Regions from separate parts of the Virgibacillus proomii genome, predicted to be linked through region 3. Evidence: riboswitches for the same ligand, from Rfam matches in the RefSeq annotation. Region 3 holds a riboswitch; each other region holds the start of a gene.
What was found. A riboswitch is a leader RNA that binds a small molecule or an ion and turns the genes downstream of it on or off. The one in region 3 is predicted to bind thiamine pyrophosphate.

Region 1 (10,791 bases), on a different contig from region 3:
AAATCGACATATGGACGAATATCAGCAATGCTCTGGCCTCTTGCTATTCCTGCAACATCCTGAACAATATAGACAGGATGACTTTGATATGTCAACATACCTGGATGAATCACTGCCATCAGTGTCAGTACATCATGTAAAGGGGATCCTTGGATAGATGGATTTCGCTTCTTGTAAAAATCATAATAATAATCTAGCAATATTTTAATGAGAGGTACTTTACCTACTTGATCAATATAGTTTACCATCTTTGGGGTAGCAATCGCTTGATTTGTTGCATTTAAAGGAATAATCTTAACATTTTTTGCGTTTGCTAAAACCACTTGGGCTGCGGCAGGGTCACCATAAAAATTTGCTTCCGAAACTGCTGTAATATTACCAGGAATCCAGAATGCTCCTCCCATAATGTAATACGCTTTTACAGTGTTCATTAATGATTCATACAAGATAAATAAACTGGCTAAAGAAGTTAATCTGCCAATATTAACAATAATTAAATCTTCTTCTTTATATTTTTTAATAATCTCGACAACTTCAAAAAAATTATCACTTATTCCATCATGCAGCATCTTAGGAGGAATGATCGGACCCAATCCATATTCCCCATGGATTTCCGGTACATATTTTGGATCTTCACCAGTCATTGGAATATGAGCTCCGGCAATCACTTTAATCTTCTTTACTTCCTCTGAAGGAAAGAGACTTTTTACATAATGAATATTAATCAGTGCATTCTGCCTTGAAATATTGCCATAGTCTGCTACAATTCCTACAATATCAATAGCAGCATTAAAATATGCATAAATAAGTGCAACCGTATCATCAATACCAACATCGCCAAACAATAACACTTTTTTCGTCATCTTCCCCCACCCTTAGCCATTACTTATATACGTTTAATAAAATAAACCTTCAATCAGTGGGGATATTCTTTTAATTCCACTGATTGTTAGTACCGTACCGCAAGGGTATGACCTAAAGGCCTCTGAACAGAATCGGGCATTTGACTTGTAGTTGGATTTTCCAACTTATCCTCTTAGGATTCACCTCGTAGCATTCAAGTGATGGTCTTACTCCAGTTACATACGGGATAAAGTGAAACTTCATTCCGTGGAATGCTTTTTACACGGAATGTTAGTTAAACGAATCGGGCATTTAGGTGCCGTTCTCTCCCACTTAGACTCTTTTTAACCAACTCAGGCTCTTGAAGTGGGAGGCTTACGGCACCTTACATGCGGGATAAACTTCATATAACTAGAGTTTATTCTCGCTAACATACAGTAGTCCCCACTTGTCCCTTTCAACTAACAATTAATCTGAAGTAGGAACTTTACTATCCAAAAATGAGGGATAAAAAGGCTCTATTTCCTTATAATAACATTTATTCTATTTATATTTCTCTACGGTATTGTCCTATTCACGCATTGTTAAAATTTGGTTCTAAATGACTAATAACCTGCTATGATAATGAATATATACCAAGAATCGTAGAGCAATTGGGTACAATCTATTTTAATCTGTATATTGACAGACAAAGGTGGAATAAGCGTTATAGCGCAAAAAACTGCTTCGTTGTAGTAAAAATCTGTTCGTATACATTTGCAATCGACTGCTTTTTTATTTGTGCAATTTTTATAATCGTATCATGGATCATAACAGGACTGGTTAATTGATTGGCAAATGGTCCAGTAAATGGCCAAGGACCGTCTGTTTCTACCATTATATGAGTAAGAGGATATTCTTTTACAAGCTGTTGAATCTCTTTTTCATAGCATATGTCAGGAGTGATAGAAATAAAGTAGCCATTTTGGATCATGCGTTCTATCGTTTGATAACTACCTTTAAACCAATGAAAATGCGCTTTATCTATAGAGTGCTTTTCCAACAGGTCACAGACTAAATCAGCATCCTCATAGACAGCATGTAAGCTAATCGGTTTATCCCATTGTTTACTAAGCTTTATAAAGACTTCCAGCAGCTCTAAATAGGGCTCTATGTTCATTTTTACTGCTTTCTGGCGCATATAGTAAGGTAAACCAACTTCCCCTATGGCGATTGCTTGATCCTTATATTGTTGAATAAACTGGATTAATTCTTCAAGTTCCTCTTCAGATGGCAGTTCCTGCTCCGGATGAAATCCAAATGCCGGATAAATTTTTTCATATTGTTCGGCTAGCCGCAAATTTGCAATGGATGAAGCTAAATGGTTAGATACAGAGATGACAGCCGTAATTTTTTCTTGCTCCAAGTCGATTAAGATTTGATTTTGCTCGTCCTTCGTATACATGTCTAAATGAATATGCGCATCAATAATTTTTCCTTGCATTATGATCCCCTCAATTCATGATAAATCATTTTCTTATACTCTAAAAATGCTTTACTTAATACAATGTCTTCTGACCGAGGTCGTTCAAAGGGGATAAAAACTTCCTTCTTCACTAGCGCTGGTTTTTCTGACAAAACGATAATTCGATCAGCTAAAAACAGCGCTTCTTCAATATGATGAGTCACAAACAAAATCGAACGCTGATACTGTTCCCATATCGATAACAACCACTTTTGCATTTCCAGTCTTGTCCATTCATCTAGTGCCGAAAATGGTTCATCTAAGCAAATAATTGGCTGTGGGCTAAGCATGCTGCGAAGAAAAGAAACCCGTTGTTTCATCCCACCTGATAATTGATGTGGGTAAGCATACTCATAGCCTGCCAGCCCAGCACGAGCAATCATTTCTAATGCTTGCTCTTCATTCGTTTTACTATCTACAATTTCTTTTCCAAGCATGACATTTTTTAAGACCGTCCGCCAAGGCAGAAGTGAACTAGCCTGTGGCATATAGCTAATAAAGCCGCGTAAACCTGTTATATCTTTATGATTGAGGCGAATGGTACCGGCATCTGGTGTACTAATTCCGCCTATTAGACGAAACAATGTACTTTTCCCGCTTCCAGATGGCCCTAGGATAGCGACAAATTCTCCATCTTGGACGGTAAAGGAAATGTCGGCTAATACTTGATTATCGCCATATGATTTTTGAATCCTTTCAATTTCTAATTTACCCATGGTGATCTCCTTCTTCAATCAGCTTCCAACGAATAACTTTTTGTTCTAAATACGTTAGCAGCAGAAAAAATAACAAACTTAATACGACGATAAATAAAATAGCTACAAATACACGATCTGTCCGAAACGAAGAAGAGGCTAAAGTCATGTAATATCCGATACCTTCACTAGAACCTAGCCACTCTGAAATGACCGTTCCCATCACACTATACGTGGCAGATATTTTTAATCCACTAAATAATGAGGGCAGTGCATATGGCCACTCCAGCTTCAAGAAAATTTGCTGTTTATTTGCACCTGCCATTTGCATATAATGCTTTAATTCCTCACTTGTTTGCCGAAATCCATCAAGAGCAGCAATGGTAATAGGAAAAAAGCAAACTAGTATAATAACAATTATCTTAGGCAATATTCCAAATCCGAACCAAATAACAAGCAATGGTGCCAAGATGATAATTGGAATATTTTGGGAAATAATTAAAATTGGATAAAAGGCCTCGCGCATCCCAGGTATAAGATGGAGACAAACAGCAACCAAAATACCAACACTACTGCCGACTAAAAATCCAACAATCGTTAACTGAATCGTCGAGACTAAATGATGAACATAGTCTGACCAGCCTGTAATCGCTTCTTGTAAAATAATTGATGGTGCAGGAAGTAACCACTCAGGTACATGAAACCAAGAACAGATAAACTCCCAGCTAAGCATGAAAAGGATGAGGACCAAAACCGGCCGCCATCCCTTTAATAATTTCTTCCTCATTAGCGATACTTCTCCGTTAATTTATCCATCGAAGCACCTGTAGGCTGATAAAATATTTTTACTTGTGAAATTACACTTGGGCATCCAAGTTCAGTCATTCGCTCATTCATTTTTTCAATGACAGTTAATAACTCGGATAACTCACCCTCCATTGTCGTTTCCAATGGATTGACTTGATAACGGACTTCAGCTTGATCAATAATTGCAATTGCTTCATCTACATAAGGTATAACATCTTCCCCATTTTTTGTTTTTGGGATAATCTGAATGCTCACAAGGGAATTGGCCATGACGATTCCTCCTTTGAATAGTTAATTTAATATTTATTTAGGTAAAAATTCATTGGTAAATGCTTTTTCACTATCTAATGGTTTATCTAATAATTTATTTTCATACATCCAAGATGCGTAATTATCCCAAACTTCCAGTTGTTGCTCTCCCCATCTCTTTGCATCATCTTGATACTTATCAGCTAGCCATTTTTGACTTGCTTTTACCAGTTCTTCATCAAGATCAGGAACTGCTTCGATTAAAATATTTGCGGCTTCTTCTGGATTGTCAATCGCTAGTTCATATCCTTTTGTTACTGCCGATAAAAATTTTTTAATGGTTTCGGGATCTTTTTTAATCATGTCTTCATTTGTTGCTAAAACAGGCGTGTAATAATCTAGTTTCTCCGAGTAATCTGTGAGGTAAATCATATTTAATTCTTCATTTCGGAGCTCTGCTTCTACTCCTGTCCACCCGTAATAAATCCAAGCGAAATCAATATCTCGATTTACAGCTGTAAAAAAGTCCGTCTCCCCCATATTAACAATATTTACTTTTTCCACATTAGCATCTTCTTGCTTCATTAACGAACTGAGTACCGCTTTTTCTACAGGAGCACCCCATCCTCCATATGTTTTATCTTCGAAGTCTTTTGGCTTCGTAATGTTTTTTTCTTTTAACGAAGCAAACCCGGATGTGTTATGTTGAATGATTGCTGCAATGGAGATGATCGGAATATCTTGAACCCGTGCCTCTGTAATTCCTTCCTGATAACTAACACCAAAATCTGCTTTTCCTGATGCTACTAGCTGGTCTGCTCCTGCTTCTCCAGGCATCTTAATTTCTACATCGAGTCCTTCATCTTTAAAATACCCTTTTTCTTTCGCTACATATAGTCCGGTATGGTTTGTGTTTGGTGTCCAATCCAAAACTACAGATACTTTTTTTAGTTCTTTAGCTTGATCACCTTTTTTCTTCTTCTCTTCTCCATTTGTATTACAGGCTGTAAGTAAAGCAGTGATAAGGGCAAAAATAATGAGTCTCTTCAACATAATTTCCTCCTTGTACAAACATAGCTATGTAAGGTATAAAATCGAAAACGGACGTACACTGGCGACCTGCCTGGTTGCGCTAAACTAAAACGTCGACTCCTTCTTCCTCACGTAAAAAAAGCCTTAGGTGGTTTCGTACACCTAGGGCTTTCGCACATGCAACTATTGCTAATCAAAACATGTTCCCTACGCTGGCTTTACCCAGATCAGGTTCTAAGAGTCTAGTATCTTATGGATACAATCTCAACCAGCAACACTGGTTCCCCTACAACGCTTATGTTTATTTTTTGTTTATCCATTAGTAACTATGCCATATTCATGTCCATTAATCAAGCATTTTCCAAAAGACGACCCGTTTCTAATTCCGCTTTTATATGGGGAATATTTTATCTGTATGCTGCTTAAATTAGACGTTCTCTTTGTTTCTATAAAATTCCATCCTCATGTAAAAGAGGCTATTTCTTTCCTTGTGATGGTAAAAGGATGCAATAGTAAGATTTCTATTAATTTAAAGGAGATAAGCAATTATCAAATTAGTTAACAGAAGAAGAGTTCAGCCTAAAGTTACGAATGGATAATCTAACGGTTGAATAAAGATACTGTATATCGGAAGGTGTAAAATACTCGAGTAAAAAGATGAACGAAAAGAGGGTGAGCTAGAAGAGATCCTCCTTATAATGTATTCATTCAGTAGTCTTTTCCTGCATCCCTTATTGAGAAGTAAAACACAGGCTAAACCTTGACCACGATATGTCGCTGTTGAAGTTTTCCTTGTCCTCCTTTAAAAGTCCTGATGTATTGCTACCGAAGCTTTCCTTCCTTGGAAAATCGTGATGTGGCTATCAAAGCATACTCTGTCTTGAAAAACCTCGCTGTATCGCTATCGAAGCCTACTCTCTCTGTCAACCTAAACGAATCGGGATGTAGCTGCCGTTATCTCCCACTTAGCCTTCTTTGTATTCCCTATAACTCGTGAAGTAAGATTCTTACGCACACCTTACAACAGGATATCTTCCATTACGTATCAGTCACATTTTATTATCATCAGAAGGTACAAAAAACAAATAAATGTTAAACACTGCAAGTAAACCAATTAATATCCATAGAGAAATTAAAAATTGTTCTCCAGGTAAAAGAAAATAGCAAAAGAAGAGTAAAACCAAGAAAATAAGATATCCTACGAAATGTATTTTACGTTTTCTCTTATCTCTCATCTAATCACCTTTTCTTGTATCATCGTTATAACTTAATTCGTGCCTTCCCCAACTAGGATTAAAGATTTGCATCCAATTTTTAGTCTTATTCAAATGAAAAAACCCCCTCATTAAAAATTTAAGTAACCACTAATTGCTATGCTATCACCTATCATAATAAAGATATATATTAACCTGTCGACATTATTCTAGTTTACCCTTAAACAACTTTTATTTATATGTATCCGGCTGTTTCTTCTAGCCCGTTACTTCGAAAAAATCCCCCCTTTGTGGAGTTGCTTTAAGTACGCATAAAGTGTTCCCTTAGAAATGATACAGAACCTTCGAACTTATATTCTTTACCTTACTCGCCTTACATTAGGCATAAAAAAATCCCCGAAGGGAAACAGATTTTTTATCTTTTTAATCTGTCTACCTTAGGGGAGCATATCAAGATTTGTTCTTTATTATTTTGTGTTTAGATTATAGAATGCAGTTTTTCCAGCGTATTCACCCATGCCAGCTAGTTCATCTTCAATACGTAGTAATTGATTGTACTTAGCTACACGGTCTGTACGTGAAGGTGCACCCGTTTTAATTTGGCCTGCATTGGTTGCTACAGCAATATCAGCAATGGTTGCATCCTCTGTTTCACCAGAACGATGAGAAATAACTGCAGTATAGCCTGCACGTTTTGCCATTTCGATTGCTTCAAATGTTTCTGTTAATGTACCGATTTGGTTTACTTTTACTAAAATAGAGTTTCCAATACCTTGTTCAATACCTTTAGATAGTTTAGCTGTATTTGTAACAAACAAGTCGTCTCCAACTAGTTGAACCTTTTTGCCAAGGCGTTCCGTTAGAAGTTTAAATCCTTCCCAGTCATTTTCGTCTAAGCCGTCTTCAATAGAAATGATTGGATATTTATTAATCATATCTTCATACCAGTCAACCATTTCTTCAGCAGTACGAACAACACCTTCGCCTTTCAAATTGTATTTGCCATTTTCATACATTTCAGAAGCAGCGACGTCCATTGCAAGTTTAACTTCTTCTCCTGTTTTATATCCAGCAGCTTCAATTGCTTCTACAATTGTTTGTAATGCCTCTTCGTTAGAGGAAAGGTTTGGTGCAAATCCACCTTCATCACCAACAGCTGTATTGTATCCTTTTGACTTTAATACTTTTTTCAAGGAATGAAAAATTTCTGCTCCGGTACGTAATGCTTCTTTAAATGTTTCTGCTCCTACAGGCATGATCATGAATTCTTGAATATCTACGTTGTTATCTGCATGCTCTCCACCATTTAGAATGTTCATCATTGGAGTAGGCAATGTTTTTGCGTTAAATCCTCCGAGATAGTTATAAAGCGGCATTTCTAAATAACTTGCAGCAGCATGTGCAACAGCCATAGAAACTCCAAGGATAGCATTAGCTCCAAGCTTTCCTTTATTATCTGTTCCATCAAGCTCAATCATTAGGGAATCGATAATATTTTGACGTGTCACATCAATGCCAATTAATTCAGGTGCAATAATTTCATTCACATTTTGTACTGCTTTTAAAACACCTTTTCCTAAATAACGATTTTCATCACCATCGCGTAATTCAACTGCTTCATACTCCCCAGTTGAAGCACCGCTTGGTACTAGTGCTGAACCAAAAGCGCCTGATTCTGTAAACACTTCTACCTCCACAGTTGGATTTCCGCGAGAATCTAATACTTCACGAGCATAAACATCTGTAATATATGGCATAATATTTGTCTCCTTTATCAATCAATTTATTTAATTAATGAACTACCTGTCATTTCTTCTGGCTTTTCAACATCTAATAAGTCAAGCAATGTTGGAGATAAGTCTGCTAAAATACCTCCATCACGTAATGTTACATTTTCCTTTGTTACGATCACAGGTACAGGATTAGTTGTATGAGCTGTCATTGGTTTTCCTTCTAATGTAACTACCTCTTCAGAGTTTCCGTGATCAGCAGTAATAATTGCATTACCACCAAGTTCTAAAATTTTATCGACTATTTTTCCAAGGCATTCATCAACTGCTTCAATTGCTTTAATTGTTGGTTCTAATTTCCCGGAATGTCCAACCATATCTGGGTTGGCGAAATTTAAAATAATCGCATTGAGCTCACCTGATTCAAGCTCTTTAAGCAACGCGTCTGTTACTTCATAAGCGCTCATTTCAGGTTTAAGGTCATAGGTTGCAACCTTCGGAGAATTAATTAGAATTCGTTTCTCTCCTGGAAACTCTTCTTCTCTTCCTCCACTCATAAAATAAGTAACGTGAGGGTATTTTTCTGTCTCCGCAATTCGTAATTGATTTAGACCGTTCTGTGATAAGACCTCACCAACGGTATTATCTAAATTAACTGGTTCATAAGCTACATACCCATCTACAGTTTCACTAAAGTTCGTCAGCATAACAAAATCCAGGTTTTTTGGTACTTTGTCGCCTCGATCAAATTCACGAAAATCTTTATCTGCAAAGGTACGTGATATTTGAATTGCCCGGTCTGGTCGGAAATTATAGAAAATAATTGAGTCTCCATCTTCAACTGTTCCTACTGGTTTGCCAGTTTCATCGACCATAACAGATGGGATGACGAACTCATCATAGATTTCATTTGCATAAGAATCATCGACTACGGCAAATGGATCTTTATATGTTGGTCCTTCGCCATAAACCATTGCATCATACGCTTTTTTCACACGATCCCAACGTTTGTCCCGATCCATGGAATAATAACGTCCAGAAATCGTAGCAAATTGACCGACTCCATATTCTTTAATCTTATCTAATGTTTGTTTAATATAGATTTTAGCAGTTTGGGGGCCAACATCACGTCCATCAAGGAATGCATGAATATATACTTTTTCTAAACCTTGATCTTTTGCTAATTTCAATAAAGCAAATAAATGATTGATGTGACTATGAACTCCACCGTCAGATAGCAACCCAAAAACATGCAATGCCTTATTGTTTTCCTTCGCATGTTGCATTGATTTAATGAAGGCTTCTTTTTCAAAGAACTCTCCTTCTTTAATCGACAAGTTCACGCGAGTTAAACTTTGATAAACAATTCTACCGGCACCAATATTTAAGTGACCAACTTCAGAATTTCCCATTTGACCTTCTGGTAATCCAACCGCTTCTCCACTAGCTCTAAGCTGATTGTGAGCAAATTGGCTCCAATAACGGTCAAAATTAGGAGTATTAGCTTGCTTAACTGCATTTCCTTTTAGTTCATCACGAAGACCAAAACCATCTAAGATGATTAAAGCCGCTAATTTATCCTGTTTCATTTATTTTGCACCTGCCCCCACTAATTGCAAGAACGAGTCTGCTTCAAGGCTAGCACCACCAACTAGTGCCCCATCAATATCTGATTGAGCTAATAGTTCTTTAATATTTGCTGGTTTGACGCTGCCACCATATTGGATAATTACCTGTTCTGCAATTTCACTCGATGTGATTTTTTCGATAACTTGGCGAATATGTGTACAGACTTCATTCGCTTGTTCACTGGAAGCTGTTTTTCCTGTTCCTATAGCCCAGATAGGTTCATATGCGATAATTGTTTGTACTATTTGCTCTTCTGTTAGTCCTTTTAATGCTTTTGTTACTTGATTTTCTACATGATTCATCGTTTCATTCGCTTCACGCTGTTCTAATGTTTCACCAACGCAAACAATTGGTGTTAAATTATATTGGTGTGCAGCATGCGTTTTTTTATTCACTGTTTCATCTGTCTCATTAAAATATTCTCTTCGTTCAGAATGTCCAATGATAACATGTGTTACACCTAAATCAGCGAGCATTTCCGGACTCACTTCACCAGTGAATGCCCCATTTTTTTCATAGTGCATCGTTTGAGCAGCAATCTGTAACTTTGTACCTTTCGCTTTATCAACAAGATTAGCTAGGAAAGGAAATGGCGCACAAACAATTGCTTCTACCTGATCAGAATCGGGTAATTTTGGTAGAACCTCATCAACAAATTGATTTGCTTCTTTTGCGAGTTTATTCATTTTCCAGTTTCCAGCAATTACCTTTTTGCGCATCGTCTCACCTCATATGTTTTTTATTTATCCGTTAATGCAGCAACACCTGGCAAAGTCTTTCCTTCCATAAATTCTAAGGAAGCACCTCCACCTGTTGATACATGATCCATTTTATCACTTAATTCAAATTTCTCCACTGCTGCAGCTGAATCGCCACCACCAATCACTGTATAGCCTTCTGTATTCGCTAGTGCTTCAGCAACTGCTTTTGTTCCATTAGCAAAAGCGTCCATTTCAAATACACCCATTGGACCGTTCCAAATGATTAGTTTAGAGTTAGCTACAATTTGTGCATATTTTTCAGCAGTTTTAGGGCCGATATCTAGTGCTTGCCAATCAGCTGGAATTTGATCAATATCTACTTCTTTT
Region 2 (10,791 bases), on a different contig from region 3:
TGATATAATAAGGGTGATTGTAAAAACATCACTAAAGGAGGACTTTCATGAAAGCGCTTATTTATCGTGGAGCAGGGAAAAAGGAATGGACAGAAAAGGAAAAACCAGCTATTCAAGAAGCGACCGATGTCATCGTAAAAATTACCAAGACAACAATTTGTGGTACCGATTTGCACATTTTGAAAGGGGATGTACCAGCAGTAGAAAATGGTCGTACCCTTGGTCATGAAGGTGTCGGGATTGTCGAAGAAGTAGGAGATTCTGTTAAAAACTTCAACGTTGGCGATCGAGTTATTATTTCCTGTATTACATCATGCGGTACTTGTGACTATTGTAAAAAGCAAATGTACTCACATTGTGAGAATGGCGGCTGGATTTTGGGTCATTTAATTGATGGTACACAAGCGGAATATGTTCGCATTCCATATGGTGATACGAGTTTATACCATATGCCTGAGGGTGTTGAGGATGAAGCGTTAGTAATGTTAAGTGATATTGTTCCAACTGGATTTGAAATCGGCGTTCTTAAAGGAAAAGTAAAACCTGGTGATACAATTGCAATTGTTGGGGCAGGGCCAGTTGGTTTATCAGCACTGTTAGGAGCACAATTTTATTCTCCTTCCGAAATAATTATGATTGACCTTGATGACAATCGTTTAGCTGTAGCTAAAGAGTTTGGTGCAACAAAAACGATTAACAGTTCAGATGGAAACGTAATTGAAAAAGTAATGGAGTACACGAATCAAGTAGGAGTAGACGTGGCGATGGAGGCAGTAGGTATCCCTGTAACATTTGATATCTGTCAACATATTGTAGCACCGGGTGGCCATATTGCAAACATGGGTGTACACGGAGTGAAAGTGGATTTAAGCCTTGAAAAGCTATGGATTCATAATATTACCCTTACAACAGGTCTTGTAGATACAAATTCCACGCCGATGTTACTAAAAACCGTAAAATCCGGAAAGATTCAACCTGAGAAATTAGTGACTCACCGTTTTAAACTTAATGAAATTATGAAAGCTTATGAAGTATTTGAAAATGCTGCTAAAGAAAAAGCATTAAAAGTAATCCTTGAAGCAGATTAATTAGTTAAATAACAAACGCTATTAAAAATTCAAGATTCATTTTAAAACTAAATATTAGGATGAAGCATGAATTTTATTCTTTTCGTTTTTATTGAACATTAAGTTAAGCACTTCACATTTATACTGCATAACAATAAAAATCTAGACAAAACAAAAAAGAATCCTATATAAATTCAAAGTCAATGAATACCCCATGGATAATTCACACTCCATGGGATTTTTCTTAAAAAGCCTGTCTATTTTGTAATAAATACGAGTTCTTACCCACTATTATTAAGTGTTTTTTTTCACGTCAAGCAAGAAAAACATTTTCCGAACAGTGTAATTCACTAGTTTTAAACCACTTAATTATTCCTTCAAATTAATAATTTTCGGATAATATGGTTGACTTTAGTTATCATTATGTTATGCTTCAATTGTAGTTAGCAATATTTCTGCTAGGGGAGCCTTCAGTGGCTGAGACAAAGACCCTTAGAACCTGATCTGGTTAGCACCAGCGGAGGGAAGTGGAAAACTGCTTAAGGATACTATCTATCTATGTGTTTACATATAAATTCTATATCTATGTTCACAGATTGATTGCCTTATTAAGCTTATCCCTTTCCTCCTCGATCAAGTTCAAAAACATATGAATGAGGAGGAATTTTTTATGCCATTTACAGACACATTACGTGAAGCAACTACAGACAGCTGGAAACAAAGTGTAAATCATCCATTTGTTAAAGGAATAGCACAAGGTGATTTACCATTGGATATTTTTAAATATTATATTCTTCAAGACATTTACTATTTAAAACATTTCGGAAAAGTACATGCGTTAGCTGCCACTCAAGCAGAGGATTTCCAAGTAACTGCTATGCTGCTAGAAAAAGCAAAGGGTACTGCACAAGCAGAGTTAACTGTTCATAAGCAGCATGCAGAAATATTGAACATTACTGATGAGGATATGGAAAATTTTAAACCGGCTCCAACAGCGTATGCTTATACAGCGCATCTTTACCGAGCTTCACTCTCCGGCAATCTTGGACAAACGATTGCCGCTCTTCTGCCGTGTTACTGGCTATATGCAGATATTGGCAAAACATATCAAGATGCTGATCCTTCTGAAAAAATTTATAAAAATTGGATTGATACCTATTCTAGTGAATGGTTCCATAAGTCTACGAAAGAACAAATTGATCTATTAAATCAAATCGCTGCTAACTCTAGCGAAAAGGAAAAAGCTAAGATGAAGGAACAATTTATTATCGCCAAGGAATATGAGCTTGCATTTTGGGAAATGGCGTATACCAAAGAAGATTGGTTTTCTAATCGCCAATCGCATCATAGCATAGTACAACGGCATAATGAATAAAAGCTAAAAGCGCGTCCTTATGACGTCCCAAGCTAAAACGAATCACTTGGGACGTTCTTTTAATTTTATTATTTCCTCGATATCCAAATACGTAACTTCTACAATTAATTGAACACCAATGCCCTTCTCGTGCAAACTTTTCCTTCCTTTCTCATAGGAAATAGGTAGCTCCACACTTCCTCTGCATGCTGTATCCCATTTTTACATAGTAAGCTACAGTGCGTGGATTGAAATATTCGTAAGCTTGTAGATTGTACTGACTCATTCTCCCTTGACTTTTATGCATTATTGTCTCAACTTCCATAAGTTCTGTTGCGACATTTACTTTTTCCGCTTTCTCGTTTGAATTAAAATACTATTTTAGAAGTCTCTATGATAAGGATAATAAGTCTATCCTCATCATCTCAGTTTGAGTACTGATATATATTCTATAAAAAGCACAATTAAAACACCTGTGATCCTCTACTAGAATTAAGCAAGGTATCACAAGTGTAATCTCACTAATATTAAATTCATCTTAACTTTCCCTATTGTCAGCACTGGTACATCATGTATTCTAAATTTAAAAGCATGAGAATTTCAATCATCCTTCCCTTAAACATTTAAACTGAATACAAGCAAAATAACGAATTCATTCTTATTCCAGATTGACAACTACAGTTACTGTTTTAACCAATTCTTGAATTGCATACGCAGGACCCTCTTTCCCATTTCCGCTTTCCTTCACACCACCATACGGCATCTGGTCAGCACGATAACAACAGGTGTCATTAATTACAACTCCTCCAACATCGAGTAAATATGGAATCTGATAAGACAAATTTAAATCAGATGTATAAATACCAGCTTGCAAGCCGTATTTGGAATGGTTAACTAAATCAATGGCTTCTTCTAATCTGTGATATGGAATAATGGTGACAACAGGACCGAAAATTTCTTCATCTACTATCTTCATACCAGTTTCTGCATTGGTAATGACAGTAGGATAAAATACACTTCCAACGCGTTTTGCACCTGTTAAAATTTGTGCACCTGCTTCTTTCGCTTCCTGTACCCATTGTTCAACTCGTTTTGCTTCTTTTTCACTTATCATAGGACCGATATCTGTGTCCGGACACAGTGGATCCCCTACCTTTAGAAGTGATACTTCATCTAAAAACTTTTTGAGAAACACATCATATACAGATTCATGAACATACATTCGTTGGACAGATATACATACTTGCCCGGCGTTTGAAAATGCCATTTTGGAAAGCTTTGTTGCGGCTTTATCTATATTGGCATCACTGTGAACAATCGTGGCCGAATTTGACCCAAGTTCCAAAGTTGCTTTCCTTAGACCAATGGTTTCCTGAATATGCTTACCGACTTCTGGTGAACCAGTAAACGTATAATGAGCAATCCTTTCATCCTGTAAAAGCTGTTCACCTACTGTTCTTCCACTTCCAATTACACATTGCACATATCCTTTTGGCACACCTGCTTCTACAAATAGTTGACATAATTTTATTGCTACTGTGGCAGTATTGGAAGCAGGTTTTAAGATAACGGGATTTCCTGCTGCTAGGGCCGGTCCAACTTTGTGTACAATTAAATTTAACGGAAAATTAAAGGGCGTGATAGCAGCAACAACACCAATGGGCTTCTTTACTGTGTAAAGAAAACGTCCTTGTGCATTATAATTGGGAATAATCTCTCCTACCAGCTTCTTGGCTTCCTCCGCCGATAATTGTAGTGTAGACACGGAACGCCTTACTTCAACATTAGCGTCTGAAATTGGTTTTCCAACCTCTTTGGTAATGATCGTCGCCAATTCTTCCTGTTTTTCAAGTAAAAGATCTGCCATGCGCATTAAAACTTGATAACGATGCTCTGGAGTAAATGTAGTTTGTTCGTGCGCATTTACTGCGGCTTTAATTGCTTGATCTACTAACTTTTCATCCGCTACTGCTATTTCTGAAAACAGCTCCCCCGTAAATTTATTGTACACCTTATACGTATGTTCAGATCCAACCCATTCACCATTGATCAACATTTTTTCACTTATAACCGTACTCATTGTTTCCTCCTATTGTCTACTTATTTAGCAAATTCTACTTTTTCTTTAAAACTTCTTTAACTGCTTTAACAATGTGATTAGCTGAAATCTCATATTTTTGCAGCATTTCTTCATTTGGACCAGACTCTGCATTTCGATCTTTTACTCCAACACGAAGCATTGGTACTGGATATTCTTCCACCAGAACTTCCGCTACAGCACTTCCTAAGCCACCATATATACTATGTTCCTCTGCAGTAACAATGACTTTGGTAGATTTTGCGGCCTGAATAATTGCATCTTGGTCAAGAGGTTTAATAGAAGGCATATGCATAACGGAAGCAGAAATATCTTCTGTTAAAAGTTGTTTACTTGCCTCTAAAGCACGGCTTGTTTCTGTTCCGGTAGAAATAATGGTGACATCTTTTCCTTCTGTTAACGTTACTGCTTTTCCTAGTTGAAATTGATACATATCATCAAATATGATTGGATAAGGATCTCTGGCTATTCGCATATATATTGGCCCTTTATATTGATGGGCAAATTCGATAATTTTCTCTACCTCTGTACTATCCGCAGGTGCTAACACTACCATATTAGCCAATGAACGAAAGATAGCTATGTCTTCTAACGATTGATGCGTCTTTCCTGTCAGCCCTGTTAATAGACCACTATATCCACCTACCATCTTTACATTTAAATGTGGCTGTGCTATTTGTACTTGTACCTGATCAATAGCACGTTTGGATAAAAAAGCAGCAAATGTGGAAACCCATGGCTGTATGCCTGTTGTTGCAAGTCCCGAGGCGACACTTAACATATTCTGCTCTGCGATTCCCATTTGTAAAAATTTCCTTGGGTTATTGTTAGCTATCTTATCGACTTTTGTAGAATTCGCTAAATCCCCATCAAGCACATATACACGTTCATCCTTTAACGATAGCTCTAACAGCTTTTTACCAAATGCATCTCTCATCGTTGCTTTTTCCGTTAATGTTGTTTTCATTGTTTTGCCCCCAGTTCTTCAAGTTCTTGAATGGCCTGCTTGTACTCCTCGTCCGTTGGGACACGTGAATGCCATAGATAAGCATTCTCCATAAAAGTTACTCCTTTTCCTTTAATCGTACTGGCTATAATCATGGTTGGTTTTCCCGTTACTTCACGAGCTCCATAGAGAGCAGCACTTATTTGTTCATGATCGTGTCCGTCGATATTTACTACATTCCAGCCAAATGCTTCCCACCTTTTTTCCGGATCAACGACTGGATTCTCTCTACTTTCTTCTTCTCCCGCCCAGCCAAATTGCTGAAGCTTATTATAATCTAGTATGGCAACTAAATTATCTACCTTATATTTAGAAGCTATATCAGCAGCTTCCCAAATTTGTCCTTCTTGAGATTCCCCATCGCCAACCATACAATAAGTGCGAAAATCATTTTTCTGCAATTTAGCTCCAAGTGCAATACCGACTGCTGCTGAAAGTCCCATACCAAGCGAACCTGTAGACATATCAAGTCCTGGTAAAGCATTCATATCAGGGTGTGCTTGTAATCTTGAGTTAATGGCATCAAATGTGTTTAGTTCCTCCATTGGAAAATAACCTCTTCGCGCAAGTACAGCATAAAGTGCTACTGCCGAATGCCCCTTTGAAAGAACAAATCGGTCTCGATCAGAAGCTAAGGGATCTTCAGGATTAATATTCATCTCGTTAAAATAGAGATTGACTAATAAATCTACTGCTGACATCGGACCTCCCATATGACCTGCTCCAGCGTGGTAAACAGTTTCTACTATCAGCTTCCTCACTTCGTTTGATTTTTTCTTTAAGTCGATAATTTTGTCTTTTGTAACAGATAGACTCAAAATAACTTCCTCCTTTTAGTTAATTATTTGGAACTTCATTTTTGCAGCATTTATAACATACAACCAGATAAAAACGGATTAAGCGCTTAACCAAAAGAGAAAAATAAGTTAACGTCAATCATCTTACTACCTCCACCTCAATTGCAATTTAACAAAAGCTAGAAGCGATCGGTTAGGGGATCTTCTGACGGGATAAAGTTAAACTTCATTCAAGGATTGCTTTTTCTTCTTGGAAAACCGTGATGTATTACTGCCTCAGCAACTCTGTCCTTGAAAGTCGCGGTGTATCGCTGTCGTGTTTTTTTCTTGTCCTTGAAAAACCGCGATGCTTATTCAAGAAGTCTTACTTCTCCTGTCGACCCGAACGAATCGGATTTAGAAGTCCCTTTTCTCATGGTGTTCGCAGCAACATAAGGCACATTTTTGAAACGCTAAAAATATGGCTACTTATATCCAACATTCCACTGCAACAGGGTATGCGACAAGCCTTTTAATCGGCCTTCCTTTAGATTCGAGCTAATGCTAACTTATCGTAGGAAGAAGATCAAAGTTTGCTAACAGCACGAGCGCTTAAGCTGGACAAAGCTACTTTTTTAAAAAAATTATCCACAATAAACAAATTTATCCCGCATGTAAGGTGCCCGATTCGTTCAACTAACATTCAGTAGGAGATGGAAGAAAACTCCTACTGAATGAAGGTTCATTTTATCGTTTCCTAAATAATAAATAAAGTTTATAGAAGTAATCTTTGATCTTTGCTAATCGTCTTAAATAGGAGGTATTACGATTTAAATTTTTACGTATCAAAGAGACTAATCTGACCGTAACACCTCACCTTAAATAAAGCGCTTAATCTAATCCTTTATTCATAGTATAATACATTTTCTTTTTCATTTAAAGTGTTTCCCCAAAACTGGTTTCATGTCTTAGCTGAAACTTAACATCTTCACCATTAACTTTAACTTGGATAGACAACAATTTTAATTGCTTCTCCTTTTCTCATGATTTCTATTCCCTTATGAATTTGATCTAACCGAATGGTATGTGTTAGTAGAATATCTAGATTTAATTGCTTTCCTTCTAAGATTTTGACTATTTTCGGAAAATCATAGTTTTGAATATACGTTCCCTTTACTGTAATTTCATTTCTTGTTATCTCGTATTGACTAATAGCTGGTAGAGCATGCTCATTCATACCGACAAGCAGAATCTGTCCGCCTTTACGAATAAGAGGAATCGCTTGGTTAAATAGAGCACCGACACAATCAATCACGACATCTGCACCGATATCTGTTTCTTCTAAAATCACCTGTAATACATCTTCATGTTTAGGGTTAATAATGCGCGTAGCCCCGGATCGTTTTGCATATTCCAACCGGTATTCGGACAAATCGGAGCAAATGATTTTATTGGCTCCTGCAGCCTTCACCAGTTGAATAAATAATTGCCCCATGGGACCAGCCCCTAAAATAACGACTCTATCTCCTGGTTGAATATTTAACTTTTTAATTCCATTCATCACACAGGATAAAGGTTCAGCTAAAACAGCCACTTCTGGGGGTACTTGTTTTGAAATCACATGTACATTTTGTGAAGGTAAAACACAATAAGTTGCCCATCCTCCATCCTTAAATATGCCAATCGTTGAACTGTCTTTACACATATTTACCATTCCGCTTTTACAAAAAAAGCATTCTCCGCATAGCGTTGTCGGGTCGACCACTACCCTATCACCTTTCGTAACATTATTGACATCACTGCCAACCTCCACTACTTCTCCCATAAACTCATGTCCTTGAATAATTCCAGTTGTTGCTGGGTGCCCAGGCGGGTCTGATAAAATATGAACATCTGTTCCACAAATACTCGCTGCTCCTACTTTTATCTTTACATCTGTACTGGAAGTAATTTTCGGATCATCTCGTTGTTGTAAATATAAACTCCCAATCTTATCAAACACTGCTGCTAACATCTAATTCCCCCTTCGATGTCTAACAAATCAATACCTCTCCCAAGACAAACGTACAAGCATTCGGTTAGGCGTAAAAAACTAAAGACTTTCTAACGAACAAAGTATCACTTCATTTAAAAGTGGCTTTACTCCTGGAAAAACCGCGCTGTATCTGTCGTGGTTTTTCTTGTCCTTAAAAAGGAAAAACGCTTTTTCTACCTGCGATGTATTGCTGTCATAGCAACTCTGTCCTTGAAAAATCGCGATGCTTATTCAAGAAGTCTTACTTCTCCTGTCGACCCGAACGAATCGGGTTTAGAAGTCGCTTTTCCCATGACGCTCACAGCAACAAAAAGCACATTTTTGAAATGATAAAAATATGGCTTCTTGTCCGCTCTAAAGGAAACATACCCCTGCAACAGGGATATGCCGACGCCTGAGCAACAAACCTTTTAGTTGGCATTCCTTTAGATTCGAGCTGATGTTAACTTATCGTAGGAAGAAGATCAAAGTTTGCTACAACTTAAGCACTTAATCTAGATGAAAGTACTTTAAAAAAGTTGTCTACAATGAAAAAATATTTATTTCCTAAGCATCAAGTACAAATAAAACCTTTGATTGTTACAGATTAATTTCTTTTACTTTTGTTATTTTTTCGTCCAAGGTAATGGTTTTACCAGTTATAAATGATTCAGAAGCTGCTAAAGCAATTGCTAATGCTGCTCTTCCATCCATCTCTGTACAGGTAGGCTTTTTTCCCATTTGTAAGACTTCAATAAAATGCTCCATTTCTAGCAAATATGCATCTCTAAACCTACTAGAAAAACCCTGGATTAGATCATGTGTACTGCCATTACTACTTAACAGCTTAACATCCGTTAAACGCATGGAACCGATTTGGATAGCCCCTTCCGTTCCTACTACTTCTCCGCGAATATCATAACCGTACGGTGCGATTCGCATTGTTTCAATATCACCGGTTGCTCCTTTTGCAAATGTTAAATAAGAAAATCCTTGATCGATGTCATTGTACTTTGCCATAAACTGATTTTCCTCTAATAAAATTTCCCCTGACGCAGTTATGGTTTGAACTTCTTGATCCATTAAAAAACGGGCTATATCATAATCATGAATAGCAACATCAAGAAAAAGACCACCGCTGTTTTTAATAAATACTTCATGCGGAACATTGCCGTCTCTGCTTGTTCCTTTAAAGTAAATGGGTCTACCAATATCCCCAGCAATAATTCTCCGTCTTGCTTCGGCATATGCTGGATCAAATCTCCGCATAAAACCGACTTGACACACAACTTGTTGCTCTTGAATAACACGAATGACTTTATCAGCTTCTTCTAATGTTTGTGTAATTGGCTTTTCAACAAATATTTGTTTACCAGCTTTTGCAGCACGGGTTATCATATCTGCATGTGTACTTGTAGGTGTAACAATAATAACTGCATCGATGCTTTCATCATGAAAGGTATCGTCTGGATGTTGTGACCATTTCTCTACACCCAGCTTCCTTGCCACTTGTTCTGCCCTGCCTTCTATGGGATCAATGACATATACAAGCTCCGCACCTTTTATTTTATGCATCAAATTTTCTGCGTGCCAATAACCTAATCTCCCTAATCCTAATACGGCGCAACGAATTGTTTCTCTCATCGTCATCCTCCTTATCATAGTCATGCTGTCAAACTTTTATTAACTTTTTCACCCCAAAAGATATGCAATTAATTTTAGGTACATTTTCTCTTGTTTTTATCTGCCATTTTTAATTTCTAACAAAAAGTAAAGGCTTTCATTTATGATATCTGTGAAGCAAATAAACTATATAGTTATCATGTTTGCTATAATATTTAGCGGTTCCAGCTTCGTATTTAAAACTAAGAAAATTTTTATCGAATTTTCTTAAATTTTTGTTCGTATAGCGAATCTTAATAGTCGGTAATTTCTTTTATTCCTTACCAATGTTTAAATGAACGGAATCAGACATTTAACCTGCAATTGGATCTCACGCTTTTTCTGGGGGTTTACCTTGTAGTATGAAAGTGGAACTCACTTCCAGTTACATGTGTGGTAAATGATGACTACCTCGCATCTCAAGTCTGATAATTTTTTCAATATATGCTTTGGATCGTTGTGCATACTCATATGGAGGATGTTCAATAGGGTCCTGTTCTCCTTCAATCAACGCCCAACCAGTGTATTTTTTCTCCATTAATGTTTTAAAAATAGGAACAAAATCAATGCACCCTTCTCCAGGGACCGTGAAGATTCCACTGCGGATCGATTTTCGAATGCTGTAATTTTCCACTCTTGCCTTATTTAAAATATGCTGTCGAACATCCTTTAAATGAATATACTGGATCCGATCATAATATTTGGTTAATAAATTTACAGGGTCATTTCCACCATAATAGGCGTGACCAGAATCAAAAAGAAGTGAAACATAATCCTTGTCTGTCGATTCCATCAGACGGTCAATCTCGTGTGG
Region 3 (10,791 bases):
TACCACGCTATGCTTTTAGTAAAGTAGCAGGAAAATTCATGCTTTCCCAATATTGGAATTCAAAGTTTTCATGTTTACGATTTGGTGAAGGACCAGAACCAAAGCTTCCGAATGAAAACTGGGTAAAGGTGAAAGTGAAGCTTGGAGGTATTTGTGGGAGTGATCTTAATCTCATCTTTCTACATGATAGCCCGGCAATTTCATCGTTTGCTTCGTTCCCGTTTACCATTGGTCATGAAATTGTTGGTGAAATTACAGAACTCGGTGCTCAAGTAAAGCAACTGAATATGAAGGAACGGGTTGTTATTGATCCCATTCTTTCATGTGAACCAAGAGGGTATTCTAACCCTTGTCCGGCATGTCGTAAAGGGAATTTCAGTTTATGTGTGCATAAAGCAGAGGGAAATATAGCACCAGGTTTATTAATTGGTTCCTGCAGGGACACAGGTGGTGGATGGAGTTCCTATGTCGTTGCTCATAGGAGCCAGGTATTTAAACTCCCTGATGAAGTAGATGATTTAAATGGCGTCATGGTTGAACCTTTTAGCTGTGCCTTACATAGTGTTTTACAAAATCCTCCAAATAAAAAAGATACTGTTCTTGTGATCGGAGGAGGCGTGATTGGAATATGTGTAATCGCAGCTATCCGTTCACTAAATATAGATTGTAAAATTATTGCTTTGGTTAAACATGATATTCAAGCGGAGTTTGCTTCTAAATATGGGGCAGATGAAATTATTTTCTTACGTAAATCATTGTATACCAAGAATTTAGCTGAATCCCTTAGTGGAAAGGTGTTAAAGCCAATATTTGGTCCAGAAGTAATACAAGGTGGGGCTGATATTGTTTATGAATGTGTTGGAAGAAAGCAAAGTATCAATGATGGACTCCGTTTTTCGAGAAGTGGTGGAAAAGTTGTACTTGTAGGGCTTGCTGGAATTATTGATGGTATTGATTGGTCGATGGTATGGCTTAATGAGTTGGAAATCAAAGGAAGCTTTGCTTATAGTACAGAGGATTATCAGGGAAAGAGACTAAGAACGTTTGATATTGCAATCGGGTTAATGCGTCAAGGAAAGGTTGATCTTTCTTCATTAATTACACATCAATTCTCTCTTGAGGATTTTAAAACTGCTTTACATACAGCTGCAAATAAAAAAACTCGTGCAGCAATGAAAGTGGTATTTGAACCATAACATAAACACAATGACAGAATAAGGAGGAATAAAATTGAATCAATTCACAATAACAGGGAACACAAGCAGTCCTTTTATTACATGGTTTATGGAAGGATTAAAGGATAAATTTTCGGCAGAAGGATACGAATATTGTCAAGAACCGGTAGATAATATCAGAGTTGTATTTAATATTCTTGACAAGGAAAAACCACGTCCTTTTCGCCGTAAAGCACAAGCAACATTTGTCATTTCGGTTATAGAAAGACATTTAGACAAACAGGAAATACAATCGAACAATAATTTTGAAGCTGCTTATCCCTATTTAATAAGGTCCTTATCAAACCATTTAATTTATATCCTACATAATCAAAGTCAAACATATATTTATTTTGTTACACCGGAACAAGGTTTTTATAAATTAGAGTATGAACCAGAAGAGACGGAGTCTTTCTTCCAAAAAGTTTACGAAAGGTTAGAACCTGTCGCCTCTTCTCAACTAGTCATTAATAATAACTTTAACGAAAATCTCCATGAAAGTTTATGGAATGGAAATAGGCTAACTGAAAAAATGTACTTATCCGGTAAGAAATTGGATGATATGAATCTTCTGCCTGCTCCGTTTCCCCTGGAGAATTATTTGACCTCACGTGATATGCGGCAGTTAAAAAAATTATACGGAATCGGTGGTTTGAGTTACGGTAATCTGAGTAGCAGGGAAGATGAGAAGAATTTTTGGATGAGTGCAAGCGGTGTTAATAAAGCGAATATGCGCAATATTGGGCAGGATATTTTATATATAACTGGGTTTAATGAGGGGAGTAATGCAATGGAAATTAGTGTTCCACCTAACATTACCCCAAAGAGAGCCTCTGTAGATGCGATTGAACATTGGATGATTTATAAAGAACATCCTGATGTAGGAGCGATTGTTCATATCCATGCATGGATGGATGGTATAAAAGCAACAGAGGTTAATTATCCTTGTGGAACCATACAATTAGCCGAGGCGGTATCGGACTTAGTACGCAATGCGGATTATCCTTCGAGGGCCGTCATTGGGTTGAAGAATCACGGTCTTACGATTACAGGTCATGATTTGGATGATATTTTTGAACGTATCGAAGGAAAAGTCGTCCAACAAGTACCTATGGTCTAACAGTGTTTTTATGTGAATTTTAATGAACATAACAATTACCATGATTATAAACTACGGAACAGGTTTCCAATAAATGTCTTAGGGGTGCGCCGAGTAAATATGTTTGATTAATAAATAAGGATTTAAGTAGCGACGTTACCACGATATATGAAAAACTGACAGAAATGGGGCGATTCCTTCAGCTTCCATAAATTTCTTTGTCTATCGTGGTAATTCGTTACAATAATTACATATTCCTTGGTTACTGATCACTCTAAGCCTTGAGGAAAAGTGGACAACAAAGGATAACGTCTGCATAGTAGTATGGTTATAGTCTTTTGATAGAAAGTATTATATTGGCTGAAAGCATGCATTTATCTTAGTATGAACCCATCTGTATACAATTAAGGTGTGTCTTATATGTTAAGTTTTATAGGAACGTTGAAACTATTGCCATTCGATTTACGGGTAAGTCAGCATTAGCCCACGACTTTTTTATCACGGTAGCTGGTAAAGGGGATTAAACAAGCCTTAATCGGAATTGGAATCGTTATACTCATACATATAGTTTTATCAAAACTAAACTTTAATAGTATTTTTAATCGTTTTGTTATCGGTGAACCGGCAATTTTGAAATTAAATACGGAAAACTAGTTAAATCGAATTTCAAAAAATCATTTTCCTTTGTCAGAATCAAGTATTAGAAATAAAGGGTATCTAGATATCATTGATAATCAATATGCAATTCTTGAACCAAATGGTGAAATTAGTGTTTTGGCGAAAGAAGATAGCATGCCTGTTACTCCTAAAATGTTAGATCAACAAGTGAAATATAAAGGATTACCTATTACTGTCTATTGAAGGTAAGGTCCAGCTACACAACTTGAATTTGATTCAAAAAGATGAACATGGTTAAGGTGAGAACTAAAAGCTACTGGGTACTTTAGATTGGATGACGTTTTTTATGCTACCGTTCTAGATATGGATCATTCTTTAAGATAATGGAAAGGGATTCTTGGAGAAAATTCAAGTCAATAGTACTGTATGAACCATTCAGTACCAAACACTATAAAATATGGGAATATCTGAAGGTAACTCTTCTAAGTATTTAATTTATAATCAAATTTTAATTGGATAAGGTATCCATATAATATCAAGGAGTGGCTATATGAAAACAAATATTGAAGCAATCGACCCAGTTGCAATCGACTTCGGTCCGATACAACTTCATTGGTATGCTGTTATGATAATTTCTGGTGCACTACTTGGCCTGTGGGTCGCCATACGCGAAAGTGAGCGGCGCGGTCTTCCGAAAGAAACCTTTGTTGATCTCGCTTCTATTGGGATTCCAATTTCGATTATATTTGCACGAATTTATTACGTTATATTCGAATGGGAATATTATGTGGATCATCCTGGACAAATTATTGCCGTCTGGGAAGGCGGACTCGCTATACACGGTGTATTGATCGGAGCAATGTTAACAATGATTGTATTTGCAAAGGTACGAAACATTTCATTCTGGAAACTTGCCGACATTTTAGCACCAAGTCTTATTTTAGCTCAAGCAATTGGTCGCTGGGGGAACTTTATCAACCAGGAAGCACATGGTGGCCCGGTGACACGAGAATTTCTTATGAATTTGTATTTACCCGAATTTATCGTGAATCAGATGTACATAGACGAAATGTATTATCATCCTACATTTTTATATGAGTCTTTTTGGAATTTTAGCGGTTTTATCTTGTTGATGTTTCTCCGTCGCTCAAATTTAAGGCAAGGAGAGTTGTTTTTAATATATATTATGTACTACTCGTTTGGCCGTTTCTTTATCGAAGGTATGAGAACGGATAGCTTAATGTTAACGGAAAATTTACGAATGGCGCAATTCATTTCCGTCATACTCATTCTCGCATCGATAATTATTATTTGGTACCGTCGAAAAAAGGGCACGCAGATATCCACTATACAGATAAAAGTATAGGTTAACGTACAGTCTCTCTTTTAGCTGAAAAAATACCATGTAACTCATTATATAAAGGTGGGAGTAGTATGTTTAAATTTGTTTGGAATTTTTTAAACAGGTAATGTCGACATTTACTTGCTCTTTAAAGAACTAGAGAAAGATGAAAAACGCTGTTAATATTAATTATTGTCTCGATTGTGGAAGTTCACAGCTATAAATGAATCAAGCTTTTTTTGAAAACTTAACTTAAACCAATCTTTTCTCAAAATGGATTCTTTTTAATTACTGTAAAATAAGAATTTGTGGGATGCTTTTTGATTAAATAATAACAACTTCAAACCCTTATAACAAAGAAAAAGATATGGCTCTCTTTTAAAAACAATGTTGACATCATCTTACAACTTCATTATTGTTAACATAAATAATATATTGGTTAACAATAATGAAAAGGGCGGGGATGATACATTGTATTATCTATCTTTAGCAAATGAGGTTTTGGAAGGTTATTCATTAACAGAAAAGGAGGCATTATCTATATTGGAATGTCCGGATGAAGATATTTTGCTGTTATTACACAGTTCCTATTTCATCAGAAAACACTATTTTGGCAATAAAGTGAAACTAAATATGATTATAAATACTAAATCTGGTGCATGTCCTGAAACTTGTGGGTACTGTGCTCAATCGCGAGATTCTACACATCCTATCCAAAAATACAAAATGCTAGACAAGGATTCTATCGTACAAGGTGCAAAAAGAGCTCATCAATTAAAAGCTGGCACATATTGTATCGTTGCGAGCGGTCGAGGACCAACTAGTCGTGAATTGAATCATATCTCAAGTGCTGTTCAAGAAATCAAGGAAAAATATGAGTTAAAAATTTGCGCTTGTCTCGGAATACTAAAACCAGGACAAGCGCAACAACTTAAAGAAGCTGGTGTGGATCGTTACAACCATAATATAAATACATCGAAAAATCATCATCCTCATATTACTACCAGCCATAGCTATCAAGACCGCGTTGAAACAATTACGAAAGTAAAAGCCGCACAAATATCTCCTTGCTCTGGAGTCATTGTCGGTATGAAAGAAACAAAACAAGATGTTATACAAATGGCATTTGCTCTAAAAGAATTAGACGCTGACTCCATTCCTGTAAATTTCCTCCATGCAATGGAAGGAACCAAATTAGAAGGTACGGATGAATTGAATCCACTATACTGCTTAAAAGTTCTTTGCCTATTTCGTTTTATCAATCCTACAAAAGAAATAAGGGTTTCGGGCGGACGTGAAGTAAACTTAAGAAGTGTGCAACCGCTTAGCTTATATCCAGCAAATTCGATCTTTATTGGAGATTATTTAACGACAGCTGGGCAAACGGATACGAAAGATTATCAAATGATAGAAGATCTCGGATTTGAAATTGATTATGAAGAAATAGAAGTATCCCGTATGTAGCAAAGCATAGCTTTTACAAAAAAGTTCAGGTGTTTCGTTTTAATGACTACTTTTTTCCCTACTAATTAACTGTCGTAAAAATATAAGCTATACATACATGCTTATACTTTTACGACAGTATTAGACATTACATTTCTAATTCAAAATCCTTAACATATGCTTTTGGTGTCAGAATCGCTTTACCATTAAAAGTGTCTAGTGGTTTCCCTTCTCGAACACGATTTGGTGTATCTGGATTAGCTAGCGCTTGACGAGCAATGGCAATAAAATCTGCTTGGCCTTTTGCAATAACAGCAGCCGCTTTTTTTGGATCGCCTAAGTTACCACAAGCAATGATAGGTTTTCCTGAAAATGTTTTAGCCGCTTCTGACATTGTCATCGTTCCTTCACCAAATCCTGGAGTAGTTGCATCATCGTCTGAAATATGAATATAGTCAACATTCGTTTTTCCCAACTCGGAGAAAATAATTTCTGCATCTTTTTCCCCACCAGGCCACTTGTAGCTTTTATTAGTTGCCTTTAATTGGGAAATTCGAATACCTAAAATCATCGTCCCTCCAATAGCTTTACTGACTTCCTCAATCAGCTCTTTAAGCAATCTAACTCGATTTTCCACACTCCCGCCGTATTGATCGGTTCGTTGGTTACTAATCTCAGACAGAAATTCATCTAGTAAATAGCCGTTAGCTCCATGCAATTCAACACCGCTAAATCCGGCTGCTTTTGCATATTTAGCTGATTGCACAAAGCCCTGTTTTATTTCTTCGATTTCTTCAATTGTCAACTCCTTAGCTTCCGGATAAGGTCCACTTCCATAATATATCTCGGCTTTATCTATTGGTGGAGTAAATGGTGATGGCGCTACAGTAACATCTGTATAGTAATTCCCTTGTGTCTGTGCTCCCCCATGCATTAGTTGAGCAATCATTAATGATCCATGCGATTTCACACTATCAACAATTGGCTTCCAAGCTGCGGCATGCTTCTCGGTCGCTAAACCACCTTGAAATTTATACGCTTGACTATATTTTGTATCAGGGTAGACTCCTTCTGTAATAACTACAGCAAAACCACCTTTGGCAAATCGTTCGTAATAACGGTGTACCCGCTCATTCGGTGTCCCATCCTCAGCAGAACTCACTCTTGTCATTGGGGCTAAAATATACCGATTTTTCAGCACATACGTACCAAGATATCCTTGTTCAAATAGATTATTCATAAGGCTCACCCTACTTTCTTGTAAAATTATAAGAAAAATTTGTTATTTAATTCAATTTTATTGAAAATATTATTACACAAAACAGATTGGTTTACTATTATTTTGCCTAGTAAAGTGAAAGTTTATTCTAAGGGGTTGTTTATCCATGAAGCTAAAAACGAAAGGTATGGCTATCAAAAGCCTTCCCTATTCTTGAAAAAGCAATCCACTCTTTCTTCATGCGAGGTATTGCTATGGAAGCTTCCTTGTCCTCCGAGATATAATTCTCAAGCTTTAGTTTGAAGACTTATTACAAAGTCTTAAATGAGCGAAATACACTTTCTAAATACGCGTTTATAAACAAAGAGCTATCCTATTAATAAAATAAGAATAGCTCTTTTCTTCCCTTTAACCATTTAATTTATTGCTTTAAGACACTTGCATTATCTGTTTGATTTTTTTTATTTTGTCTGCATCAAGCGATTTATCAAATGAATCATTAACTCGTACCCCTGAGCCAAAGTGGAAAGCTTGTGGTTCTATTTGATGATAAACATCTGCAAATGTTTCTGCTCTTAAACCGTGGCCAACCATGATAGATAAATGCGTATCCTTTGCCAAATGAATTAATTGATTAAGCTGAGGAATGGCATCTGGAGCCTTATAATCTCCGCCAGCAGTTAAAATCGTTGTAATTTGGCTATATTTTGCCAAGCATTCTAATGCTTCTAATTGATTACGAGCAAAATCAAATGCACGATGAAATGTCACTTCTAAACCATCTGCTACATCCAATAACTGCTTAATTACTTCCTCATCTACCGTTTGTTCTGGTGTCAAAGCACCAATAACAATTCCATTTGCACCAAGATTTTTTATCATTTCAATATCAGATTTCATTGTCTCTACATCATTTTTATTATAAACAAATGATTGACTATGGGGCCGCACCATAACATTAACCGGAATACTCACAGCCTCCATTGTCTTATTCATTAAACCATAGCTAGGGGTTATGCCTAATTCAGTCATAGCAGGACTAAGTTCAATTCGATCTGCACCAAATTGCGCTGCATCCTTTACATCTGTTAAATTCGTTGCAATTACTTCTAAAAGCATGGATACCCTCTCCTTATAATAATCCTACCTATATCGTACTTGATCCAAAATAGATTTAACAGACCAATTGCATGCAATGTTCACCTTTTCGCACGTTTAAATGAATATTTTTTGAAAAACTAGTGATTTCCTTATTGAAAACCCTTTTTTCTGCCAACCCACCTATCAATAAAGGTATTTTATACTTAGCAAGCTTACTATTAGTGCTATGATAAGCAATCCTAGTAAACCCCATTACACCCAATCGGCAAGATATGTTTCAATGATAGGGCACAAAGATAATAGCTATTCCATAACAGATGAAAAATATACCCATTTCCTTAGCAAGTTGATTTTTGTTCCCTTTAAAAGTTGACTCATCATAACCAGTAAAAAGGATAAGCAGTTTTTTCTTCCAAATTAACCATCCAAACAATAAAAAAATCATCCCGATTAAACTAGATAGAATGTTGGACGGTAAAAATTCCAAGTCCATAGGGGTTTCACTCCTTTGTCATTAACGCTAGCTCTATTGGATTCTAAGACTTTACTAACCCACTCCATAAGAAGTTCAAAAATTCCCTCAGAAACGATATAACCTATTTTTTAGTTTTGAACATATTTAAAATAAAAAAATACCATAGCTATCTATATCGAACTGTTTTTATTATCTAAATTCTTTTACATTTATTTGCTCTTTTCGTTACGATATGGTTTAATTACAAGTATATAGCTAAATATGTTGTTTCACTAGGGGAGCAATTTTAATGCTGAGAGAGGAAACTTGACCCTTTGAACCTGATCTAGTTCGCACTAGCGTAGGGAAGTGGAAATCGTTTGTAGGCACTAAAACGATCAGGATCGCTTACATAACCCATTCCTACTTATCTAGTAAATGGGTTTTTTAATTGCAACAAGTTACCCTCTCCAGCATTAAAATATTATAAGATTGGAGAGGAGCTTAAAACATGCGATCATTATTTACAGACCGTTTATGGAAAAAGGTCGAACCAATTTGGAAGGCCTATTTGGAACACCCTTTTGTCAAAGGCTTAGGCGAAGGTTGGTTGGATAAAGAGAAGTTTAAGCACTGGATGAAGCAGGATTACGTTTATTTAATGGAATATTCTCGTCTGTTTGCTTTAGGAAGTGCAAAAGCAACGGATTTAACAACGATGACTACTTTTGCCAACTTATTACATGGAACATTAAATATGGAAATGGATTTACATCGAAGCTATGCAAGCAAATTTAATATTAGCGCACAAGAACTGGAAGAAACAGAAGCAGCAGCAACAACTACTGCTTATACAAGTTATATGCTAAACGTTTCTCAGCGTGGTGGGGTGGAAAATACAGTTGCCTCGGTACTAGCCTGTGCTTGGAGCTACAATTTTATTGGAAAAACATTAGCAACATGGCCAAATGCTTTAGAACATGAGTTTTACGGCAATTGGGTACAGATGTATTCTTCCGATGAATTTACGAAACTAGCAAACGATTGTATTGATTTAATAAATACGATCGCCAAAGATAAACCGGAGCATGAACTTGCCATTTTAGAGGATATTGTTGTAAAAACCAGCTATTTTGAATATATGTTTTGGGATATGGCAGAAAATAAAGCGATGTGGCCGATTCCTAGTGCCGTAACGGTTTAAACTATCTCCTATATTCTCCTGCCCGATGATGTATGCATCATGAACTTGCTTCTAACTGTTATGTTATAGAAGTTGCAACTGATGTTCATATAATAAATAGCGCAGCGAGTCATATTCTTAATGGCAAACTGCGCTTTTTAATAATCGATATTCATTTATTATCCCATAACAATTCAATTACTGATTAAAAAACCATTCTTGCTAGAGATCACGCAAAACTTTTATTAACAACTAGTTAAACTTAGATTTATTACAGCGAAACTGAACCCAACACTAATATATAGAGCAAAAATGAAAAGCGCTTGATTAGCAACGTACATACTGGAACTTCTGACGAGTAAAGAAAACATGCTCCTGTAACAGAGGTATGCCAGCGCCTGAGGGCAAGTCCGCTTTTTAGTCGTTTAGATGCGAACCAAAGTTGTCTTATAGTACCTATTTTTTCTACTAAATCAACTGTTGATGTTAATCTTGAAATAGAGAATGCCGCTTTGCAAATAGAACCGAATTTAATAAGAACCGTATGGAGCAATCTATTGGATAATACCAGAAAAGCGATTCATCATGATCTTGGTAAAGTTACCTTAAGCGGGAACACTTTATCAACGTACGTCACAATGGAAAAAGTGTGGAAGAAAAGGGCGGACATGTAGACCTCATCAACGGAATATTACATAAGAACTTATCCATTGTGTGCTGATCTTAAAAAACAGACACGTAACATCACCCAATCTATTGTGCTGTTTACGTGTCTTAACTCATTCACTTATTTTGTTAGATATTCCTCAAGTGTAAGATTATTTTCCATGATTTCCTTAGCTGCTTTTTTCCCTACATAACGAATATGCCATGGCTCATATTGGTACTTAGTTATATCCTCTTTCCCTTTAGGAAAACGGATAATAAATCCATAATCTGCTGCGTGCTCTGCTAACCATTTTCCTTCATCTGTATTTGCAAATTCCGTCGTTAAATCAAAATTAATATCCGGGCTTGTTACATCCATTGTTAAGCCAGTTTGATGTTCACTCTCTCCTGGTCGGGCACTAACTAAATTAGCCTCTTTTTCTCCTAAAGACTGCACATTAGAATTAAAG

Region 1: it holds a riboswitch for thiamine pyrophosphate, as region 3 does, so the genes downstream of both, BN1066_RS13920 (ABC transporter substrate-binding protein) here and tenA (thiaminase II) in region 3, are expected to answer to the same signal.
Region 2: it holds a riboswitch for thiamine pyrophosphate, as region 3 does, so the genes downstream of both, tenA (thiaminase II) here and tenA (thiaminase II) in region 3, are expected to answer to the same signal.

Annotation. Positions count from the first base shown of each region.
Region 1 covers NZ_FUFN01000010.1:1,367,630-1,378,420, reverse strand. Annotated here, with positions in the region: gene BN1066_RS13945 (nucleoside hydrolase) at 1-863, opposite strand, end outside; gene BN1066_RS13940 (TatD family hydrolase) at 1,550-2,326, opposite strand; gene BN1066_RS13935 (ABC transporter ATP-binding protein) at 2,326-3,063, opposite strand; gene BN1066_RS13930 (ABC transporter permease) at 3,056-3,829, opposite strand; gene BN1066_RS13925 (thiamine-binding protein) at 3,829-4,119, opposite strand; gene BN1066_RS13920 (ABC transporter substrate-binding protein) at 4,153-5,151, opposite strand; TPP riboswitch at 5,318-5,428, opposite strand; gene eno (phosphopyruvate hydratase) at 6,812-8,101, opposite strand; gene gpmI (2,3-bisphosphoglycerate-independent phosphoglycerate mutase) at 8,128-9,663, opposite strand; gene tpiA (triose-phosphate isomerase) at 9,664-10,422, opposite strand; gene BN1066_RS13895 (phosphoglycerate kinase) at 10,443-10,791, opposite strand, start outside.
Region 2 covers NZ_FUFN01000010.1:776,073-786,863, reverse strand. Annotated here, with positions in the region: gene BN1066_RS11500 (zinc-dependent alcohol dehydrogenase family protein) at 48-1,088, shown strand; TPP riboswitch at 1,518-1,610, shown strand; gene tenA (thiaminase II) at 1,738-2,442, shown strand; gene BN1066_RS11490 (aldehyde dehydrogenase family protein) at 3,080-4,501, opposite strand; gene BN1066_RS11485 (transketolase family protein) at 4,536-5,486, opposite strand; gene BN1066_RS11480 (transketolase) at 5,483-6,343, opposite strand; gene BN1066_RS11475 (zinc-dependent alcohol dehydrogenase) at 7,302-8,315, opposite strand; gene BN1066_RS11470 (Gfo/Idh/MocA family oxidoreductase) at 8,916-9,959, opposite strand; gene iolE (myo-inosose-2 dehydratase) at 10,363-10,791, opposite strand, start outside.
Region 3 covers NZ_FUFN01000007.1:91,102-101,892, forward strand. Annotated here, with positions in the region: gene BN1066_RS00515 (zinc-dependent alcohol dehydrogenase) at 1-1,196, shown strand, start outside; gene BN1066_RS00520 (class II aldolase/adducin family protein) at 1,231-2,334, shown strand; gene BN1066_RS21120 (YetF domain-containing protein) at 2,998-3,174, shown strand; gene lgt (prolipoprotein diacylglyceryl transferase) at 3,482-4,297, shown strand; partial or broken gene BN1066_RS21125 (YqzL family protein) at 4,366-4,441, shown strand; gene bioB (biotin synthase BioB) at 4,745-5,737, shown strand; gene BN1066_RS00540 (oxidoreductase) at 5,865-6,956, opposite strand; gene BN1066_RS00545 (copper homeostasis protein CutC) at 7,365-8,054, opposite strand; gene BN1066_RS00550 (DUF3784 domain-containing protein) at 8,314-8,529, opposite strand; TPP riboswitch at 8,776-8,875, shown strand; gene tenA (thiaminase II) at 9,002-9,694, shown strand; gene BN1066_RS00560 (D-alanyl-D-alanine carboxypeptidase family protein) at 10,461-10,791, opposite strand, start outside.